4 regions of the Streptomyces sp. NPDC001443 genome follow, and region 2 is predicted to be linked to each of the others. Evidence: riboswitches for the same ligand, from Rfam matches in the RefSeq annotation. Region 2 holds a riboswitch; each other region holds the start of a gene.
What was found. A riboswitch is a leader RNA that binds a small molecule or an ion and turns the genes downstream of it on or off. The one in region 2 is predicted to bind cobalamin.

Region 1: another riboswitch for cobalamin. It lies ahead of ACWC24_RS28115 (cobalamin biosynthesis protein); the one in region 2 lies ahead of ACWC24_RS22195 (ABC transporter substrate-binding protein).
Region 3: another riboswitch for cobalamin. It lies ahead of ACWC24_RS05455 (ribonucleoside-diphosphate reductase subunit alpha); the one in region 2 lies ahead of ACWC24_RS22195 (ABC transporter substrate-binding protein).
Region 4: another riboswitch for cobalamin. It lies ahead of ACWC24_RS09350 (CbtB domain-containing protein); the one in region 2 lies ahead of ACWC24_RS22195 (ABC transporter substrate-binding protein).

Annotation. Positions count from the first base shown of each region.
Region 1 is NZ_JBSFIA010000031.1:19,960-25,413, reverse strand. Features, by position in the region: gene cobN (cobaltochelatase subunit CobN) at 1-628, opposite strand, end outside; gene ACWC24_RS28120 (cobyric acid synthase) at 625-2,205, opposite strand; gene ACWC24_RS28115 (cobalamin biosynthesis protein) at 2,202-3,146, opposite strand; cobalamin riboswitch at 3,248-3,393, opposite strand; gene ACWC24_RS28110 (hypothetical protein) at 3,572-3,793, opposite strand; gene ACWC24_RS28105 (anion permease) at 3,829-5,088, opposite strand; gene ACWC24_RS28100 (class II aldolase/adducin family protein) at 5,395-5,454, shown strand, end outside.
Region 2 is NZ_JBSFIA010000021.1:73,371-78,824, forward strand. Features, by position in the region: gene ACWC24_RS22180 (Lrp/AsnC family transcriptional regulator) at 1-1,024, opposite strand, end outside; gene ACWC24_RS22185 (hypothetical protein) at 1,222-1,443, shown strand; gene ACWC24_RS22190 (hypothetical protein) at 1,764-2,087, shown strand; cobalamin riboswitch at 2,276-2,451, shown strand; gene ACWC24_RS22195 (ABC transporter substrate-binding protein) at 2,507-3,556, shown strand; gene ACWC24_RS22200 (FecCD family ABC transporter permease) at 3,553-4,566, shown strand; gene ACWC24_RS22205 (ABC transporter ATP-binding protein) at 4,563-5,384, shown strand; gene ACWC24_RS22210 ((2Fe-2S) ferredoxin domain-containing protein) at 5,365-5,454, shown strand, end outside.
Region 3 is NZ_JBSFIA010000003.1:101,762-107,215, forward strand. Features, by position in the region: gene ACWC24_RS05445 (DUF3311 domain-containing protein) at 1-25, shown strand, start outside; gene mctP (monocarboxylate uptake permease MctP) at 22-1,632, shown strand; cobalamin riboswitch at 1,989-2,132, shown strand; gene ACWC24_RS05455 (ribonucleoside-diphosphate reductase subunit alpha) at 2,256-4,616, shown strand; gene ACWC24_RS05460 (ribonucleotide-diphosphate reductase subunit beta) at 4,616-5,454, shown strand, end outside.
Region 4 is NZ_JBSFIA010000006.1:43,554-49,007, reverse strand. Features, by position in the region: gene ACWC24_RS09360 (lysylphosphatidylglycerol synthase domain-containing protein) at 1-594, shown strand, start outside; gene ACWC24_RS09355 (phosphatase PAP2 family protein) at 784-1,389, shown strand; cobalamin riboswitch at 1,439-1,591, shown strand; gene ACWC24_RS09350 (CbtB domain-containing protein) at 1,628-1,849, shown strand; gene ACWC24_RS09345 (CbtA family protein) at 1,869-2,624, shown strand; gene ACWC24_RS09340 (histidine phosphatase family protein) at 2,773-3,363, opposite strand; gene ACWC24_RS09335 (oxygenase MpaB family protein) at 3,676-4,875, shown strand; gene ACWC24_RS09330 (TetR/AcrR family transcriptional regulator) at 4,948-5,454, opposite strand, start outside.

The DNA of each region.
Region 1 (5,454 bases), on a different contig from region 2:
TCGCGTCGGTCCGGCCGAGGATCCCGTACAGCCCGGGGTCGGCGTCGCGCAGCGAACCGCAGTACACGGCGAGCGCGTTGGCGCCGCGTGCCTCGATCGCGTCGCACAGGGTGTCCACGAAGGCGGTGTTGCCGCTGAGTTCGTGGGCGCGGTAGAAGAGCACGCCGACCGTGGGCCGGCCCTCGACGAAGGCACGTTCGCCGTGGACGCCGTACTCGGGCATCTTCCGCGGTCCGTCGAAGCCCTCCCCGGTCAGCAGCACGGTGTCGGACAGGAACCGGGCCAGCTCGGTGAGGTTCGCGGGGCCGCCCTCGACGAGGTAGCGCAGGGCCTCCGCGACCACACCGGCAGGCACCGACGACTCGGCCATCAGCTCGGCGTCCGGCACGGACTCCCCGCCCAGCAGCACGGTCGGGATCCCGGACGCCTTCAGCACGGCCAGCCCGTCCTCCCAGGCCCGCTTCCCGCCCAGCAGTCGTACGACGGCGATGTCCGCGCCCCGGATCAGTGCGGGCAGCTCCTCGGCGACGTCGACCCGGGTCGGGTTGCCGATCCGGTAGGGGGCGTCGCAGGCGCGGGCCGCCAGCAGATCGGTGTCGGCGGTCGACAACAACAACACTGTGCTCATGCGGGCGCTCCCGGGGGGATGAAGGGCAGTCCTTGCGGCGCGCCGGACTCGATGAGCCGCCACAGCGCGTCCGTGTCCGCGTGCTGTTCGATCAGGTCGCCGAGCAGGTCGAGCTGCTCCTCGCGCAGCGCGGCGAACGAGGTGTCGGGGGCCGGTACGAACCGGCGGCCCGCGGCGGCCGCCACCTCGCGCAGGAACGCCCGCCGGAATCCGTCCGACTCCAGCGAGCCGTGCCAGTGGGTGCCCCAGACGGCGCCGACCCGGCAGCCGTCGAGGGGGTGCCCCCCGCCGTCGGAGAAGAACGGCTCGCCGCCGGTGACGTCGGCGACCCCGTGATGGATCTCGTACCCCTCGACGGGCTCGCCGAGGGCCTGGCCGACGGGCCGGGTGAGCGTCTTCTCGCGGGCGAAGCGCACCCGTACGGGCAGCAGGCCGAGCCCGTCGACGTGCCCCGCGCGGCTCTCGACCTCGTCCTCGATGTGCTCGCCGAGGAGCTGGAAGCCGCCGCAGACGCCGAGCACCGGCCGGCCCTCGGCGGCCCGGCGCGCGACGGCGTCCGCGAGGCCGCGCTGCCGCAGCCACTCCAGGGCCTTCACCGTCCCGCGGGTTCCGGGGATCACCACGAGGTCGGCGTCGGCGAGCTCCTCGGGCCGGTCCACGAACCGCACGACGACGCCCGGCTCGGCGGCGAGCGCGTCCACATCCGTGAAGTTGGACATGAGCGGGACCGCGCAGACGGCGACCCGCAGGACGTCCTCGCCGACGGGGGCGGCGACGGCCGACTCCCGGACGGCACCGCGCAGGGAGACGCGCAGTCCGTCCTCCTCGTCGATGCCGAGGCCGTGCCGGAAGGGCAGTACGCCGTACGTCCGCCGCCCGGTGAGGCCGTGCAGCATGTCGAGTCCGGGTTCGAGCAGGGAGACGTCGCCCCGGAACTTGTTGACGAGGAACCCGGCGACCAGTTCCTGGTCCTCGGGCGAGAGCAGGGCGACCGTGCCGAAGAAGGAGGCGAAGACACCGCCGCGGTCGATGTCGCCGACGACGAGGACGGGCAGCCGCGCGTTGCGGGCGACGCCCATGTTCACGATGTCGGTCCGGCGCAGGTTGATCTCGGCCGGACTGCCGGCCCCTTCGCAGATCACCGCGTCGTACGTGCCCCGCAGCTCGGCGAGGCAGTCGAGGACGGTGCCCAGCAGCGCTTCCTGCCGCCCGCCGCGCAGCCGGTTCCCGGGGGACGAGCCGGAGGAGCCTTCGGACCCCCCGAAGAACCCGCGCGCGCTCATCTCGCCCACCGGCCTGCCCATGAGGACGACCTGGCTGCTGCGGTCGCTGCCGGGCTTGAGCAGCACGGGGTTCATCAGCGCGGTCGGCTCGATCCGGCAGGCCTGGGCCTGCATGGCCTGGGCCCGTCCGATCTCCGCGCCCTCGCGGGTCACGAACGAGTTGAGGGACATGTTCTGCGCCTTGAAGGGCGCGACCTTGACGCCCTGGCGCACCAGCCACCGGCAGATCCCCGCGGTGACGACGCTCTTGCCGGCGTCGGAGGTGGTGCCGGCGACCAGGAGACCACCGTTCATGAGTCACGTTCCTTCACGAGGAGCCGCGCGGCGGCGCAGACGCCGAGCGCGAGCCAGCCGACGCGCCGGGACAGCCGTACCGCCCGGTCGATGTCCGAGACACGGACGGCCCGTCCGTGGGCGCCGTTGAGCACGGGCCGGTGCTCGACCCGCCCGGCGTAGGAGAGGGTCCCGCCGAGCCGTACGCCGAGGGACCCGGCGAACGAGGCCTCCACGGGACCGGCGTTGGGACTGGGGTGCCTGGCGGCGTCGGCGCGCCAGGCCCGTACGGCCCCGCGCGGATCGTCGCCGGCCAGGGTCGCGAGGGCGGCCGTGAGGCGGGCCCCCGGCCAGCCGGCGGCGTCGTCGAGCCGGGCCGAGGCCCATCCGTAGCGGCGGTGGCGGGGCGACTTGTGGCCGACCATGGCGTCGAGGGTGTTCACGGCGCGGAAGCCGAGCAGCCCCGGCACCCCGCCGACGGCTCCCCACACCAGCGCGCCGACGACGGCGTCGGAGGTGTTCTCGGCGACCGACTCGACGACCGCTTGGGCTACGCCGTCCGCGTCGAGGGCCTGGGGGTCCCGGCCGCACAGATGCGGCAGCCGGGCGCGGGCGCCCGCGACGTCCCCGGCCTCCAGGGCGCGCCCGATGGCGCGGGCCTCCCGGGCGAGCGAGGTGCCCCCGACGACGGCCCAGGTGGCGGCGGCGGTGAGGGCCACGGAGGCGGCGCCGGAGGTACGTACGGCGCGGGCGGCCACGACCCCGAGCGCCACGGCGCCGCCGGCGCACACCACGGTGTGCAGCGCGCCCTGTCCTCGATGGTCCCGCCACAACGCCTGTTCCACGGCCGCGGCCGCGCGCCCGAACAGCGCGACCGGGTGTCCGCGGCGTGGATCGCCGAGGAACAGGTCGCCCAGGAGGCCCGCGGTGGCGCCGTACGCGAAGACGCGATCGGCACGCACCGGCTCAGCCGATCGTGGCGGTACCGGGCAGTGACCTGGTGCTGAGACTCAATCGGCAGCCGAGCATGGCGACATGTCCTCACTCAGGGTGTCCACGCCCTGGTTCGACGAGACCGACGGCGAGAGTTCCTGGCTCCCGGGGATTGCTACCCCGGTCACAGTGGCGGGACCGCGCCGGATTCGCACCGGCTTCCTCATGTGTCGTCGTAGATGGCTCCGGAAGTCCACCACGGGCCCTGAAGGGCCGTCAACCTGCTCTTGACCTGGGACGGAGGAGTGTGTGAAGCCCCACACACGGCGGGCGGCGGGATGGGCGGGTGACGAGTGGGAAGCGCGGGCGACGGGATGGGCGGGCAACGGCGAGGGCGGGAAGAACCCGTGGGTTCTTCCCGCCCTTGGTGAACGGTGTGCCGGATGGCGGCGGTTCAGGCGACGATCAGCCAGATCCCGTAGCCCACCGCGGCCGCGCAGGCCGCGAAGCACGCGTACGCGCCCGTCACCGCGAGCGCGGCGCCGCCGCCCTGCGCGGAGGCCCGCTCCTGGCGGGAGAGACCCATGATGCCGAGGGTGAACAGGGCCACGAGGCCCACGGTGGCCACGAGGCTGACGCCGAACACGGAGCCCAGGGCTGCCCAGTCGATGTTCATACCGATGCTTCCTTACTTAACCGGGTGCGCGGGGCTCAGGCGGCGGTCGGCGGGACCGACGCCGTCGCCGGGTCGACGGTGACCATCGGGGCGGCGGCCGGGGAGGGGATGGTGGCCGTGAGGTTCTCGGTCACCGTGCCCGTGGGGGGCGGGGCCACCATGGCGATCGCCTGGGTCACCACGCCGGCCGGCTCCTCGGAGGCGGTGACGCTGTTGTGGTCGACGGTCTCGCGCCGGGAGACCTTCCAGATCGCGGCGCTGGCGGCGATCAGGAAGACGGCGACGGCCGCGGTGCCCCAGTCGCCCAGGTTCGTCACGGACTCGGCGAGCGCGCCGACCAGGCCGGCGGCCGGCAGGGTCAGGCCCCAGGCGACGAACATGCGGGTCGCGGTGGACCAGCGAACGACTCCGCCCTTGCGGCCGAGGCCCGCGCCCATCACGGAGCCGGAGACGGCGTGCGTGGTGGAGAGGGAGAAGCCGAGGTGGGAGGAGGCCAGGATGACCGTCGCGGCGCTGGTCTGGGCGGCGAAGCCCTGCTGCGGCTGGAGGTCGGTCAGGCCCTTGCCCATCGTGTGGATGATGCGCCAGCCGCCCAGGGAGGTGCCGAGCGCGATGGCGAGACCGGCGGAGAGGATGACCCAGACCGGCGGGTTGGAGCCGGGCGCGATGGCGCCGCCGGCGACCAGGGCGAGGGTGATGATGCCCATCGTCTTCTGGGCGTCGTTGGTGCCGTGGGCCAGGGAGACCAGGCCGGCCGAGGCGATCTGGCCGGTGCGGTAGCCCTTCGCGGCGGCCTTGCTGTCGGCCTTCTTGCCCAGGGTGTAGGAGAAGCGGGTGGCCAGCATCGAGGCGACGCCCGCCACGATCGGGGCCGCGACGGCGGGGATGAGGACCTTGGTGACCAGCACGTCGCCGTGGACGGCGCCCACGCCGGCCGAGGCGACGGTGGCGCCGATCAGACCGCCCATGAGGGCGTGCGAGGAGCTGGACGGCAGGCCCACCAGCCAGGTCAGCAGATTCCAGAGGATCGCGCCGACCAGGGCGGCGAAGATGACCTCGGGTCGGATGCCGGTCTCGTCGACGAGACCCTTGGAGATCGTGTTGGCGACCTCCACGGAGAGGAAGGCGCCCACGAGGTTGAGGACGGCCGACATGGCCACCGCAACCTTGGGCTTGAGCGCACCGGTCGAGATGGTCGTGGCCATCGCGTTGGCGGTGTCGTGAAAACCGTTCGTGAAATCGAACGCGAGTGCAGTTACCACCACAATCGCGAGGATCAGCGAGAAGTTTTCCATTTACCCAGGCAATCGTTCGAAGTCGTTGGTGCGATGAACGTAAGTAACCTGGGTGAACGGAAGGTGAACTGGGACGGGCTTTGTGGTGTCACCAACAGGAGAATGATCCTCCGCTTGGTGCTACTGATACGTACCCCGCATGACCGGTCACCCCAGGTGAGCGGCCTGGAGCCGCGATCCCGCCGGACCGCTTGCCGGGATTCCGCCTCTCGGCGGGTCGTCACCGCCGTCGTATGCCGACGGGCCCGAAACGGCTACGCTGCGTGACCGGCGGCCGGCCGGTGGCGCGCCTGGCAGGATCGCGGCATGAGTGAGCGACGACACGGCGGGCGGGGCGAGCGAGGCGCCCGGGACATCAAAGGCATA
Region 2 (5,454 bases):
AGATCCGGGTGCGGGCCGAGGCGGGGGGCATTCTGGTACGGGCCAGCTCCGTGATGACGGGGCTCGCCGCTTTGAGGTTCTGCAGGACCGGGCTGGTCTCGAGGGTGTGGATGGCGTCCAGGGAGCCCAGCCGCCGGGTCAGGTAGTGGTGCAGGTCGGCAGGGTCGCGGCACAGGGCTTGAGCCACCAGGTTGGTGGGGCCCGTGGTCGCTGCGACGTAGGCCAGTTCGTCGTGGCCGGCCAGTGTCGTGGCCACGTTCTCCAGGTGTGCCGGGCTCACCGACATCCACAGCAGTGCCCTGGTGTTGACGCCGAAGTGACCCGTGTCGACCTCGACGTCGAAGAAGATGGCGCCGCCGGCCTGCAGGTCCGCGAGCCGGCGCGCCACGGTGACCGGGGACCAGCCGGTCGCCTGAGCCAGCTCCGCATTGGTGGCCCGCCCGTCCTTCTGTAAGGCGACCAGCAAGTCCGCGTCGCCTGAGCCGAGTTGGCGCGGCACGGGCACGTGGGAGGTGTGGGCCGACTCGTGCTCGCGCAGGAGTCGCTGTTGCGCGTCGTCGAGCGTGTCGGCGCTGCGGCGCCAGTTCGTCGAACCGCCGAGGTAAGTGTGCAGGATGCAGTGCGCGGACACCGCGGTGATGTCGGCCGTGCGCGGAATGTCTCGCAGCAGCAGGGAGTTGCCGTTGCCCGCCCCGGCGTCGGTCGGCGTGTGGATGATCGCGACGATCTCGGTGCCGCCGGCGGTGAGTTTCACCCACGAGGTGTCCTGTCGGCGCATCAGCGCATAGGCCAGGTCCTGAGCGGAACTCGCCGCCGCGGTGAGCCGCACGAGCCACTGCGTCTGACCCGCCTGATGAGGGTCCGGCAGTCCCACGACCCGTAAGGAAGCCTCGGTGCGCAGGCGGCGGTAGCGACGGGCGACGGTCTGCGGCGAGACATCGAGGGCGGCGGCGATCTGGCTGAAGGGTGCGCGGCCGTCGATGTGCAGCGCGTGGATCAGGGCACGGTCCAGGTCGTCCAGCATGCACACATCCTTCAGTGGGGCCCGCTCCGTGGAATAAAGTTGAAGACAGCGCAGGGCACGCTACCATCGCAGCCGCAAGCCCCACAGAATTCCATCAGTTCAACCGCTCGGATCGAGATGACCGGGCACACCGGGAGTATGTACAGCGAACACGCAGGGCGCTTTGAAGTCTGTGTCACGCCCCCACCCGGCAGAAAATGGGCAGCAATTTTGACGACGTCTCGCGGTGGCTCTCCGCCCGTGACGACCTCGAGGAGTGGCTCGGCGGCCACGCCTGGCGGGCCCGGGTGTACGCGGGCGGCGACCCACGCATCGGCCACGGGCGCACGGTGGCCCCGCTCCCGGCTTGTCGGCTGGCGGCGGCGGAACTTGCCGGTGGAGAACTCCGAGGGAACCACCGGAAGGTCTGCGGCGGCTAATTCGGAATTAAATATTCCATCGCCGGTTGCACTATTTCCCGCCATCGCGGAAGTTCGGCCGAGACGTGCAGTGATGATTCGATATGGACGCCCGGACACCGCCGGGTGTGATCGCCCGCAGAGTATTTCCCTGCGATTCATACCCCTGTTGGTAAGGGGCGGCTCGGTGACGCATTTCAGCCTCATCTCATCCTGCTTATCGAAAGTCGCTGTTCTGCGGCCCGGAACGTGAGATCCACCGGCAACCACGGGGCTCTCCTCTCCAGCGCAACCGGGAAGTCCTGCCCGGTCACCCGCCTCACGGATAACAGAGGATTCGCATGTCTGACGGCACCTCACGCCCGCACGATCCCAAGGAACCGCGTGCCCGCGGCGGCGGCCACTGCGTGGTGCTCGGGGCCGGCATCGCAGGCCTCTTCGCCGCCCGAGTGCTGGCCGGCACGTCCGACCGGGTCACGGTGGTCGACCGGGACGCGCTCCCAGAGACGGACGAGAACCGGCGCGGGGTGCCGCAGGGCCGACACGCCCACGCGATCCTGCCCGCCGGCACCAGGGGGCTGCGGGAGATGTTTCCCGGCCTGATCGAGGAGTCAGAGGCGGACGGGGCAGACTTCCTCACCGCCCGCGCGGTCCCGGGTATCTGACCGGAGGGGTGCCGGGCGGGTCGAGTGCATGAGCGCGGTCCGCGGACACCCACGTGAGGCCGGACTCGCCGGTCCGGACCGGATCCTCATCCGCCGACGCGGCCCGGGCTCGTCCGGTACGTCCTGAACACCAGCACCCTCGCCCCCTGCCCCGTGACCGATCGCACGATCCGACCGCACGACGGACTTGATAGCCTCAGCAGGCCAGTCGAGCCACACCCGAGGCCAGGGAATCCGGTGCGAATCCGGAACTGACGCGCAGCGGTGAGGGGGACGGGCGGGGCACGACGCCACTGGGAGACCGGGAAGGCGCCCCGACCGGACGAACCCGAGTCCGAAGACCTGCTGGCACCTTCGCGCCCCGGCGCGGAGGGACGTCCGTAGGCCAGGCTCCGCGTACGAGCCCCGACCCCAGAGGCATGCCCGTGCTCCGTACCCCCGCCCTTCTCCGCGCTCCGGCGCTTCTCCTCGCGTCAGCCCTGCTGCTCACCGGCTGCGGTACCTCCGGCGATGACGCGAAGGCCGTGGAGACCTCCGCCGCCGGCTACCCGGTGACCCTCGGCAACTGCGGCCACCAGGTCACCCTGAAGTCGGCGCCGAAGCGGGCCGTCTCCCTCAACCAGGGCACCACCGAGATCCTGCTCTCCCTCGGCCTCGCCGACCGCATGGCCGGTACGGCGACCTGGACCGACCCGGTCATGAAGGGGTTGGAGAAGGCCGACGCGTCCGTGCCGCGCCTCGCCGACGACAACCCCTCCTTCGAGAAGGTCCTGGACGCCCAACCCGACTTCGTGACCGCCTCGTTCGTCTCCACCCTGGGCAAGGGCGGGGTCGCCACCCGCGAGCAGTTCGAGAAGCTGGGCGTGCCCACGTACGTCTCGCCGTCCGACTGCTCGGCGGGCAAGGACAACGACAGCGGCGGTGACGGATCGCGCAGCGAACCGCTCACCCTCGACGCCGTATACGGAGAAATCCGCGACCTGGCCCGCGCGTTCGGCGTCCAGGAGCGCGGCGAGAAGCTCGTCGCCGCGCTCAGGCAGCGGGTGAGCACGGCCACCGCCAAACTGCACGCCTCGGACGTCTCCCTCATGTACTGGTTCGCCAACTCCCAGTCGCCCTACCTCGCGGGCTGCTGCGGCGCGCCCGGCGCCATCACCCGCGCGGTCGGCGCGAAGAACGCGTTCGCCGACACCCACGACGAATGGCCCCAGATCAACTGGGAGACGGTCGCCGACCGCGACCCCGACGTCATCGTGATCGGCGATCTGACCCGCAAGCAGCAGACCGCCGAGACCGCCGCGGCCAAGATCCGCTTCCTGGAGTCCAACCCCGCCACCCGCAATCTGACCGCCGTGAAGAAGCGGCGGTACGTGCTGCTGAGCGGGCAGGCGATGAACCCGTCCATCCGCACGATCGAGGGGATCGAGCAGGTCACAGCCGGTCTGCGTGACTTCGGGTTCGCCAAGTGAGCTTCCGTTCCCTGCTGTTGGCGGGCGGGGGAGTGGTCGCGCTGCTCGTGTCGATCGCCGTGTCCGTGACGATCGGACCCGCCGACATCTCCACCGGCGACGTCTGGGCGTCCGTGGCGGCCCATCTCGGCCTGGGCGAGGGCACGTTGGCGCCGCTGCGTGACGGCATCGTATGGAACCTGCGGATGCCCCGCACCCTGTCGGCCGCCGTGTGCGGGGCCGGACTCGCCGTGTGCGGCGCGGTCATGCAGTCGCTGCTGCGCAACCCGCTCGCCGACCCCTTCGTGCTCGGGGTCTCCTCCGGGGCGTCCACCGGAGCGGTCGCCGTGGTCGTGCTCGGCGTGGGCGGGGGAGCGGTGTCCCTGTCGGCCGGCGCCTTCCTCGGGGCGCTGCTCTCCTTCGCCCTGGTGCTCCTGCTCAGCCACACCCTCGGCCCCGGCACCGACCGGGTCGTCCTGTCAGGGGTCGCGGCCATGCAGCTGTTCTCCGCGCTGACCTCCTTCATCGTCCTGACCTCGGCGGACGCGGAGACCACCCGGGGCGTGCTGTTCTGGCTGCTGGGCTCGCTGACAGGCGCCGACTGGGGACAGGTACTGCTCTGCACCGCCGTCCTGGCAGTGGTCCTCGTGGTCTGCCTCGGGTACGCCCGTACGCTCGACGCGTTCGCCTTCGGCGACGAGGCCGCCGCCGGACTCGGGGTCCGCGTCGCACGCACCCGCCTGGTCCTGCTCTGCGCGACCGCGCTGCTCACCGCCGCCCTGGTCAGCTGTGCCGGCGCGATCGGCTTCGTCGGCCTGGTCCTGCCGCACGCCACCCGCGCCCTCACCGGCTCAGGGCACGCCCGTCTGCTGCCCGTCACCGCGCTGAGCGGGGCCGTCTTCCTGGTGTGGGCGGACACCCTCGCCCGTACCGTCCTCGACCCCCAGGAGGTCCCGGTGGGCGTGGTGACGTCCCTGATCGGCGTACCGGCCTTCGTCGCGGTCCTCTACCGCGGACGGAGCAGGACATGACCAGCCTGCACGCGGACCGCGTCGTACGACGCACCGGCGACAAGGTCGTCGTCGACGGCGTCACCCTCACCCTGCGCCCCGGCGAGACCGTCGGCCTCCTCGGCCCCAACGGCTCGGGCAAGTCGACACTGTTGAGACTGCTGGCCGGGGTCCTCACCCCCACCGGCGGAGCCGTGACCCTGGACGGCCGTCCGCTCGCCGAGGTCGGCCGCCGCGCCACCGCCCGCCGGATCGCCACTGTCGAACAGCACGCCGACACCCGGACCGAGCTCTCCGTCCGCGAGGTCGTCGCGCTGGGCCGTGTCCCGCACCGACGCGCCTGGACACCCCCGACCACGGCCGACCGCGCAGCCGTCACCGAGGCCCTGCGGCACACCGGACTGACCGATCGGGCCGACCAGTCCTGGCACACCCTCTCCGGCGGTGAACGCCAGCGCACCCAGATCGCCCGCGCGCTCGCCCAGGAACCCCGAGAACTCCTGCTCGACGAACCCACCAACCACCTCGACATCCAGCACCAGCTCGACCTGCTGGAACTCGTCGCGAGCCTGCCGGTCACCACCGTGATCGCCCTGCACGACCTCAACCTCGCCGCGATGTACTGCGACCGCCTGCTCGTCCTGCGCGACGGCCGCGCGGTCACGCAGGGCACCCCGGCCGAGGTCCTGACGCCCGACCTCGTCGAGCGGGTCTACGGCGTCCGCGCCGAGGTCACCCACGACCCCGGCCACCCCGTGATCCGCTTCCTGCGCCCGGTCACCCCGGACGGATCCCGCCCGAAGAGGAGTGTGAACAGCGATGCCTCGACCGCGCCATGAAGCAGTCGGCCCGAAGCCCACCTCCGCCGAACCGGCACCGTGCCGCGTCGTCGTCTGCCGGGACTGCTGC
Region 3 (5,454 bases), on a different contig from region 2:
CCGGAAGGGGGGTGCGTCGCAGTGAAGGACGGGGTCAACGGCGTCGCGCTCGGCGTCTTCGTCTTCTTCTTCCTGGCCGTCACGGTCCTGGGCTTCCTGGCCGCGCGCTGGCGCCGGGCCGACAACGAGCACACCCTCGACGAATGGGGTCTGGGCGGCCGCTCCTTCGGTACCTGGATCACCTGGTTCCTGCTCGGCGGCGACCTGTACACGGCGTACACCTTCGTCGCCGTGCCGGCCGCGGTCTACGCGGCGGGTGCCGCGGGCTTCTTCGCGGTGCCGTACACGATCCTGGTGTATCCGCTGATCTTCACCTTCCTGCCCCGGCTGTGGTCGGTGTCCCATCGGCACGGGTACGTCACCACCTCGGACTTCGTCCGCGGCCGCTTCGGCTCCAAGGGCCTGTCCCTGGCCGTGGCCGTCACCGGAATCCTGGCCACCATGCCGTACATCGCGCTCCAGCTCGTCGGCATCCAGGCCGTGCTGGACGTGATGGGCGTCGGCGGCGGCGAGAACAGCAACTGGTTCGTGAAGGACCTGCCGCTGCTGATCGCGTTCGCCGTGCTGGCCGCCTACACCTACTCCTCGGGGCTGCGCGCGCCCGCCCTGATCGCGTTCGTGAAGGACACCCTGATCTACATCGTGATCGCGGTGGCCATCATCTACATCCCGATCAAGCTGGGCGGCTTCGACGAGATCTTCAAGGCGGCCGGCGACAAGTACACGGCGGCCGGTGCGGGCGGGCTCGTACCCCCCGAGGCGGGCCAGTGGACGTACGCCACCCTGGCGCTCGGCTCGGCGCTCGCGCTGTTCATGTACCCGCACTCGATCACGGCGACGCTGTCCAGTCGCAGTCGCGACGTGATCCGCCGCAACACCACGATCCTCCCGCTGTACTCGCTGATGCTGGGCCTGCTCGCCCTGCTCGGCTTCATGGCGATCGCGGCCGGGGTGAAGGTGACCAACGGCCAGCTGGCGATCCCCCAGCTCTTCGAGAACATGTTCCCGGACTGGTTCGCGGGCGTGGCGTTCGCCGCCATCGGCATCGGCGCCCTGGTCCCCGCGGCCATCATGTCGATCGCTGCCGCGAACCTCTTCACCCGCAACATCTACAAGGACTTCATCAAGCCCGACGCGACCCCGAAGCAGGAGACCCAGGTCTCCAAGCTGGTGTCGCTGCTGGTGAAGGTCGGTGCCCTCGTCTTCGTCCTCACCATGGACAAGACGGTCGCGATCAACTTCCAGCTGCTCGGCGGCATCTGGATCCTGCAGACCTTCCCGGCCCTGGTCGGCGGCCTGTTCACCCGCTGGTTCCACCGCTGGGCACTGCTGGCGGGCTGGGCCGTGGGCATGGTGTACGGCACGCTCGCCGCGTACGGGGTGGCCTCGCCGACCCAGAAGCACTTCGGCGGCAGCTCGAAGGAGATCCCCGGCATCGGCGAGATCGGCTACATCGGCCTGACGGCGTTCGTGCTCAACGTGGCCGTCACGGTGGTCCTCACCTTCGTCCTGAAGGCCCTCAAGGCGCCCGAGGGCGTCGACGAGACCAGCCCGCAGGACTACACGGCGGACGCCGGCGACCCGGGCGTACAGGTGGAACTGCCGCCTGCCACGGCCGGATCGGCGCACTGACGCCGACGCGTCGGGAGCCGCACGCCGGCACCGGAGCAGGACACTGAACCACTTCCCCGCCGGATTCACCGGCGGGGGCGAGGGGCGGCGGGGCAACAAGGCCCCGCCGCCCCTTCGCGTCCCCGGCCTCCGCCCCGTCCGGCGCCCGCCGCCCGCCGTCCGGCGCCCGGGGGAAGCCCCGCCACGGGCCCGTCCGGCGCTCGCAGGACAGCCGCGCCACGCCCCCGTCCGGCGCCCGCGAGGAGCCCGCACGCGCCCGCGCCCGGGCCTCCGGCCGCCGTCCTCGACGAGCCCGACTGACACGCTCCGAAGCCGATGTGACACAACATCTGGGGGTGGCACCGCAGCCCGGCACAAGATGTATGCTCATGCTCGCTGTCGCCGCAGGGGAATCCGGTGCGAATCCGGAACTGTCCCGCAACGGTGTACCCGTGCCTGTCCGCCCTACGGCGGGCGTCCACGCGTCCAGTCCGAGGACCTGCCGACCGCGCGCCCGGCCGTCCGGTCCGGGTGCCTTGACGTCCGGGTCTCGCGGAATGGACCGGTGGACGCGACGCCCCGTGCGCTCGTGTGCCGCCCCCTGCCCTCCGTGAGGCCCCCTGCCGAGCGAGGGAGAGCCCCAAGTGACCATCGCGCCAGCCGATCCGGCTTCAGCCACCCCGGCGAGGGAGACCGACGGTCCCGGTGCCGCATTGCTGCGGACCCTGACCGAGCTGACCTCCGACCTCCCCGACGCCGACCCCGGCCGGGTCGCCGCCGCCGCGCTGCGCGGCCGGTCCGCGCGGGCGGACGAGACGGAGCTGCGCGAGCTGGCCACGGAGGCGGCCGCGGGGCTCATCTCCGACGATCCCGCCTACTCGCGGCTGGCCGCCCGGCTGTTGACCATCAGCATCGCCGCGGAAGCCGCCTCGCAGGGCGTGACGACGTTCACCGAGTCCGTCGCCGTCGGGCACCGGGAAGGCCTCATCGCCGACCGCACGGCGGAGTTCACCCGCATCCACGCCGCCCGCCTCGACGCGCTCGTCGACACCGAGGGCGACGACCGGTTCGGCTACTTCGGTCTGCGCACCCTGCACAGCCGCTACCTGCTCCGGCACCCGATCACCCGTCAGGTGATCGAGACACCCCAGCACTTCATGCTGCGGGTCGCCGCCGGCCTCGCCGAGGACGACTCCGTGCGCTCGGTGGACGAGGTCGCCGCGCTCTACCGGCTGATGAGCCGCCTGGACTACCTGCCGTCCTCCCCCACGCTCTTCAACTCCGGTACGCGGCACCCCCAGATGTCGTCCTGCTACCTCCTCGACTCCCCGCTGGACGAGCTGGACTCCCTCTACGACCGCTACCACCAGGTCGCCCGGCTCTCCAAGCACGCCGGCGGCATCGGTCTGTCGTACTCCCGGATCCGTTCGCGCGGTTCGCTGATCCGCGGCACCAACGGGCACTCCAACGGCATCGTCCCGTTCCTGAAGACCCTCGACGCCTCGGTCGCCGCGGTGAACCAGGGCGGCCGGCGCAAGGGCGCCGCCGCGGTCTACCTGGAGACCTGGCACTCCGACATCGAGGAGTTCCTGGAGCTGCGCGACAACACCGGCGAGGACGCCCGCCGTACGCACAACCTCAACCTCGCGCACTGGATCCCGGACGAGTTCATGCGCCGCGTGAACGCCGACGCGCAGTGGTCCCTGTTCTCCCCCTCCGACGTGCCCGAGCTGGTCGACCTGTGGGGCGAGGAGTTCGACGCGGCCTACCGCGCGGCGGAGGCGGCGGGCCTGGCGAAGAAGACGATCCCCGCCCGCGATCTGTACGGCCGCATGATGCGCACCCTCGCGCAGACCGGCAACGGCTGGATGACCTTCAAGGACGCCGCCAACCGCACCGCCAACCAGACGGCCGAGCCGGGGCACGTCGTCCACTCCTCCAACCTCTGCACGGAGATCCTGGAGGTCACGAACGACGGCGAGACGGCGGTCTGCAACCTGGGCTCGGTCAACCTCGGCGCCTTCGTCGTCGACGGCGGCATCGACTGGGAGCGGCTGGACGAGACCGTCCGCACCGCCGTCACCTTCCTCGACCGCGTGGTCGACATCAACTTCTACCCGACCGAGCAGGCGGGCCGTTCCAACGCGAAGTGGCGTCCCGTGGGCCTCGGCGCGATGGGCCTCCAGGACGTCTTCTTCAAGCTGCGGCTGCCCTTCGACTCCCCGGCGGCCAGGGAACTGTCCACCCGTCTCGCCGAGCGGATCATGCTCGCCGCGTACGAGGCCTCCGCCGACCTCGCCGAGCGCAACGGCCCGCTGCCGGCCTGGGAGAAGACCCGTACCGCCCGGGGCGTCCTGCACCCCGACCACTACGACGTCGAGCTCACCTGGCCGGAGCGCTGGGCGGCCCTGCGGGCACGCATCGCCACCACCGGGATGCGCAACTCGCTGCTCCTGGCGATCGCGCCGACCGCCACGATCGCGTCCATCGCGGGCGTGTACGAGTGCATCGAGCCGCAGGTCTCCAACCTGTTCAAGCGCGAGACGCTGTCCGGCGAGTTCCTCCAGGTCAACTCCTACCTCGTGCAGGACCTCAAGGAGCTCGGCGTGTGGGACGCCCGCACCCGGGAGGCGCTGCGCGACTCCAGCGGCTCGGTGCAGGACTTCGCGTGGATCCCGGCCGACGTGCGGGCGCTGTACCGCACGGCGTGGGAGATCCCGCAGCGCGGCCTGATCGACATGGCCGCGGCCCGCACCCCGTACCTGGACCAGGCGCAGTCCCTGAACCTGTTCCTGGAGACGCCGACCATCGGCAAGCTCTCCTCGATGTACGCGTACGCCTGGAAGTCGGGCCTGAAGACGACGTACTACCTGCGTTCGCGTCCGGCGACCCGGATCGCGCGGGCCGCCCAGGCCCAGGCCACCGTCCCCGTCCAGCAGACGGCCGACCCCGACGCCGTCGCCTGCTCCCTTGAGAACCCCGAGTCCTGCGAGGCCTGCCAGTAATGAGCTCCACCCGTAACCAGAACCTCCTCGACCCGGGCTTCGAGCTGACGCTGCGCCCGATGCGCTACCCGGACTTCTACGAGCGCTACCGGGACGCCATCAAGAACACCTGGACCGTGGAGGAGGTCGACCTCCACTCGGACGTGTCCGACCTCGCGAAGATGACCCCGGCCGAGCAGCATCTGATCGGCCGTCTGGTCGCGTTCTTCGCGACGGGCGACTCGATCGTGGCGAACAACCTGGTGCTGACCCTCTACAAGCACATCAACTCCCCGGAGGCGCGCCTGTACCTGTCGCGCCAGCTGTTCGAGGAGGCCGTGCACGTCCAGTTCTATCTGACGCTGCTGGACACCTACCTGCCCGACCCGGAGGACCGGGCGGCGGCGTTCGACGCCGTGGAGAACATCCCCTCCATCCGCGAGAAGGCCGGGTTCTGCTTCAAGTGGATCAACGAGGTCGAGAAGCTGGACCGGCTGGAGACCAAGGCCGACCGCCGCCGTTTCCTGCTCAACCTGATCTGCTTCGCCGCGTGCATCGAGGGCCTGTTCTTCTACGGCGCCTTCGCGTACGTCTACTGGTTCCGCAGCCGGGGTCTGCTGCACGGTCTGGCCACCGGCACCAACTGGGTGTTCCGCGACGAGACGATGCACATGAGCTTCGCCTTCGACGTGGTCGACACCGTCCGCAAGGAGGAGCCGGAGCTCTTCGACGACGAGCTGCGGCAGCAGGTCACCGACATGCTCCGGGAGGCCGTCGAGGCCGAGCTGCAGTTCGCGCGCGACCTGTGCGGTGACGGCCTGCCGGGCATGAACACCGAATCGATGCGGCAGTACCTGGA
Region 4 (5,454 bases), on a different contig from region 2:
TGCGGGCTGTCCGCGACCCGTTCGGCGACCGCGCTCGCGGTGAAGGCGGCGGCCGGCGGGCTGGTCCGCTGCGTGCTGGGCCTGACCCTGCTGCTGACCTCGCCGGACACCGTACGGGTGCCGGCGCGCGTGCCGCAGGGGCTGGTGCTGCTGCTGCCGGTGGCGGCCGGGGCCGTGGTGCTGGCCGTCGCGGCGAGCGCCCGGCTGCGGCGTGCCGTGGGCCGGGCTCTCGCGGAGGTGCGGGAGGTGCACCGGTCCCGGGCGCGGGCCTGGGCGCTGTGGGGCGGCTCGACCGCGTTCGCGCTGCTGCACGCCGGGGTGGTCGTCGCCGTCGTCCACGCGCTCGGCCTCGGGCTGTCCACGGGCCATGTGGTCATGGCGTACCTCGTCGCCAGCGGTGCGGCCGCGCTGCTGCCCACGCCCGGCGGTCTCGGTTCCCTGGACGCCGCGCTCGCCCTGGCTCTCACCGCGGACGGGGCGCCGGGACGGGCGGCGATCTCGGCCGTCCTCGGCTACCGCCTGCTCACCGCGTGGCTGCCGATGGCTCCCGGCCTGCTGGTCCTGCTCCTGCTCGCACGGCGCTCGGCACTCTGAGGGCGCCCGGCCCGTCGGGTCCGGTTTCTCCCGCTCCCGCCCGTCGCGGGAACGCCTCACCCTCCCTGATCGTCTACAGTGTCGTAGACCGACTACACGTCTGTAGTCGACTGCTGTGGACGTGTCGGACTCCGGCCGGACGCCTGGTGTCCCGCAGTCCACGGGGTGCGAAGGGAAGAACTCATGCCGATGAACACCGCTTTCGGCGGCGCGTCGATGGACGGCTCCGCCTACCGGGACGTGGTCGGTCTCGCGGGGCGTTCGCCCGGATGGCTGGACACCGCGGTGTCGGCGTGGTCGACGTACGGACTCGCCCTGTTCGCCGTCCTGATGGTCGTCGGCTGGTGGCGGGCCCGGCGCGAGGGGGCCGCGCGGACGGTGACGGCCCTGGCCGTGCCGGTGGTCGCGGTGCTGGCCTACGGCGTGGACTCCGTGCTGAAGCTGCTGGTCCGCGAGACCCGGCCGTGCCTGACGCTGCACGTGCGCACCCTGGAGACGTGTCCGGCACCCGGTGACTGGTCGTTCCCCAGCAACCACACGGTGATCGCCGCCGCGTGCGCCGTGGCCCTGCTGTCCGTCTCGCGCCGGCTGGGCGCGGTGGCGGTCGTGGCCGCGCTGGCGATGGGCGTGTCCCGGGTCTGGGTCGGCGTGCACTATCCGCACGACGTGGTCGCGGGAATCCTCGTCGGCGGACTCGTCGCCCAGGGCCTCATGACCTTGGTGCGGCGCCGGGCGGACACGCTGGCGCGCCTGCTGACAGCCACTCCGCTGCGCCCGCTGCTGCCCGCCTCCTGACGCTGGGCGTCCCAAGTAGGCACGGGATCACCCCTGCTGACGCGCTATTGGCCCTGCATACGACACACGGTACTGTCGTTCTGATACGACGACGGGATCACGGAAGCCGGTGAGAATCCGGCACGGTCGCGCCACTGTGGACGATGCCTCCTCGACGGGGCGCATCGCGAGTCAGACCCGGGGCCGTCGTCCTGTGCACCACCGAGATGGGACGCGAACTCCCAGAGGAGGCCCTGCCATGGCGCAGCACGTCGCTCAGCCGACCGCCACCACCCCCGTCGTCACCGGCAAGCTGCCGTTGAAGGACATTGCCCCCTGGGCGGTCTTCTTCGGCATCCTGATGCTGGTCCTGCTGTACTTCGTCGGCGCCGAGCAGGGCGCCACCTCCGTCGTCTCCGGCGAGGACGTCCACGAGTGGGTGCACGACGCCCGCCACCTGCTCGGCTTCCCCTGCCACTGACGAGGGGCGCCGAACTCCCGTGAACTCCGCAACAGTGAGAAACCTGCTCGTGCGGGGCATGCTCGCCGGCCTCGAGGTCGGCGTGCTCGCCCTGATCGTCGCCTACTTCCTCGGTGAGCCGAGCGTGGACAGCGCGATCGGCTTCGAGGAGGCGCACGCGCACGCCCACGAGCACGAGGTCGAACTCGTCTCCCGCAGCCTCCAGTCCACCGCCGGCCTCGCCACCGGCGTGCTGATCTACGGCGTGGCGTTCGGCGGCATCGCCGCCCTCGCCTTCTGCTTCGCCCTCGGGCGCGTCGGCCGCTTCGGCCCCCGCGCCACCGCGCTGCTGCTGTCGGGGACCGCGCTGCTCGCCGTCTACGTCGTGCCGTTCCTGAAGTACCCCGCCAACCCGCCGTCGGTCGGCGACCCCGACACCATCGGCAAGCGCACCACGCTGTACTTCCTGATGATGGTCCTCAGCGTGCTCCTCGCGGTCGCCGCGGTGATCGCGGGCAAGCGGCTCGCACCGAGACTGGGCACCTGGTACGCCACCGTCGTCGCCGTCCTCGGCTTCATCGCCGTGATCGGCCTGGCGTACGCGTTCCTGCCCGTCGTCAACGAGGTCCCGGCGGACTTCCCGGCCACCCTGCTGTGGCGGTTCCGGCTCTCCGCCCTCGCCATCCAGGCCACGCTGTGGGCGGGCTTCGGCCTCGTCTTCGGCGAACTGGCCGAGAGACTGCTGCACCCGAAGCCCGCACGGGTCGCCGCGGGTTCGGCGGTGACCGCCCCGTAGCGACCCCGTCGTCACGCCGAGAGGGCCCGCGGATCCGTCCGCGGGCCCTCTCGGCGTCAGTGACGTGTGCGTCCGGTGACCCGTGCATGCGGTGGCGTGTGCTGTCGGTGATGCGCCGAGGGCGATGCGCCGCGGGTGAGGTGCGCGGTCAGTCCTGCGGGCCGGCCGTCACAGGACCTAGCGGCCGGCCGAGCCGGAGGTTCCAGCGGTGCGCGCGTCCGGTGAGCTCGGTCGCCGTCAGCGGCGGCACGTCGAGGCGCCAGAAGGCGGCCTCGGGAGCCGCCAACGCATGGATCACCGCGGCCCGTACGATCTCCGGCTCCACCACGGCCAGCACCCTGCCGTCGCTTCCCGCCGACGCCTCCAGCCAGCGGGCGACCCGATCGCATACGTCCCGCACCGACTCCCCGCCGTGCGGAGCGGCCCCCGGGTCGGACAGCCAGCGCGCCAGCTCCTGCGGCTCCGCGGCGGCGACCTCGTCGAGGGTCAGGCCACGCCAGCGCCCCATGTCCCCGCCCGCGAGCGCCGGTTCGCCGGTCGCGTCGAGACCCAGTTCCGCGGCCGTCCGGCGGCAGCGCACGCTCGGTGAGGCGAGGACGCGGACGGCCGGCGGCAGGGAGCCGGCCGCCGCCCGGGCCCGCGCGGCACCGCGGTCGTCGATCGGGTCACCGTCGTCGAAACGAGCCCGGCGCAGCGACGAACTCGTCGCGGGCGTGATGAAGGTGACACGGCTCGTCACGTGGTCGCTCCTCCTGTGCGGATCCCGGACTGCCGGTCCGGGGCCCATGAGGGTATCCGGCCCGGCGTACCGGCCGTCGGCGCCGACGGCCACGGTGAAGTGCCGCCCGCCGCCCGCCGCCCGTCGCGCGCCGCCTGTCACCCGCTGCCCGTCAGCGCCCTCGGTCACCACCATTGCCGACCGCTACGCACCTCGCTATGTTAATCGAAAATCACATCTGCGCGACAAGGTTCATCGCGTGTTGATCGTGCAACTGGCAAGTCTGCGACGGAACTTGTAATCATCTGACCCATCAGGGAAGCAGGTAAGTCAATGGAGAACCTCAGCAGGCGCAAGGCTCTGTCACTCGGTGTCGCGCTCGGTCTCGTGGGTGTGACCGGCCCCGCCCGGGCCTGGGCGTCGACGGGCTCGGTGTCCGCGGCCGCCGCCGGAACCGGCCCGGAGTGGATCTGGGACAGCCTGGCGGACCCTCTGATGGCTTCGATGCTCGACAACGGACACGTGCCGACGATCAACACGGCCTGGGCGTCGTGGGTGAACAACAACGACCCGCTGCCCGGCGGCGTACCGGCCGAGTTCACCGCGTACCTGCAACAGGTCAACGTGCTGCCCACCTGGGCCGACCCCGCCAAGCTGGCCCGTGCCGCCGACTTCAACCGGCGCAGGGACACGTACCTGTTCATGCTGTACGGCCTCGGCAGCGGAATCATGAGCACCGTGATCCCGCGCGAGGCGAGGAGCGTCTACTGGTCCGCGGGCGGCGCCAACATGCAGGACCGCGCCGCCAAGACGTTCACGTTCGGCTACGACCTGTCCCAACTGGGAGCCTTCCAGCCGACGGGCCAGTTCGTCGTCACCGCCAACAAGACCCGCGTGGTGCACGCGGCGGTGCGTCACCTGCTGCCGCAGTCGCCGCACTGGAAGGCGGTCACCGACGAGACCACCCCGATCAGCGCCGCCGACATCCTGGTCACCTTCCACAGCCTGGGCACCTACGTGCACCGCAAGCTGCTCGACTGGAAGATCCCGTTCCCGGCCGCGGACCAGGAGGCCTTCCTGCACTCGTGGCAGGTCGCCGTCCATCTGCTCGGTGTGCCGGACGAGCACATCCCCCAGACCTGGGCGGCCGCCGAAGCGCAGTCGGCGCAGGTGCTCACCCCGATCCTCACCCCGACCACCGAGGGCATCGCACTGGCCGAGGACCTGCTCGGCCTGACCGCACAGGTCGACCTCGGTGTCACCCGCGGGTTCCTGAACGAGTTCGTACGCTACGTCCTCAGCGACCAGGTCGGCGACTGGCTGGGGCTGACCCGCGACTACGCGTCGGCGGCCCTGATCCGCACCGCGTGGCCGGCGTACATCCTGTTCCGTGAGGGGCTGTCGCCCGTCATGCCCGGCACCTTCTACCTGTTCGACCAGTTCATCCGCACCCTGGCGATGCTGTTCCTCAACAAGGGCGCCTCCGGGACCACCACCCCCATCACGATCCCCACCGCGAACCGGGCGGCCTGAGCCCTCGATCCGGCCGCTCCCACCCGCACCCGCCCCGTCGGCCGTCGGACCGAGGGGCGGGCGCGGCGGGGCTCACAGCCCCAGCGCCCCCACGACCAGGGCGGTCACGGCCTCACGATGCCCGGGGCTGTCCCGCCACCGCAGTCTGCGTCCCGCCTCGACCACCACGCCGAACCCGGCGTGCGCCAACACTCGGGCCTGGCGCGGGTCCAGTTCCGGACGGACCAGCCTCAACTGCTGCTCCCAGACGGCGATGTGTTCCCGCTGCGCGAGGACCAGGGGCCGCCGCAGCTCGGCCGGCAGGCCGGCGAGTTCGGCCTCGGCGACGCTGTTGAGCTCGGTGCACTCGAAGCAGTAGGCCACATAGGTCGCGGCCAGCGCGACCACGGCCTCGTGCGGGCCGGTGACCTCCCGCAGGCTCTGCTCCACCCCCTGGGCCAGCACTCCCGCCGCCTGAAGGCAGGCGGCGGCCAGGATGTCGATCTTGCCGGGGTAGTGGCGGTAGAGCGCGGACGGGGTCAGCCCCACCGCCTCCGCGATCTGTCCGTTGGTGACGTTGGCGAATCCGTCCCGGGCGAA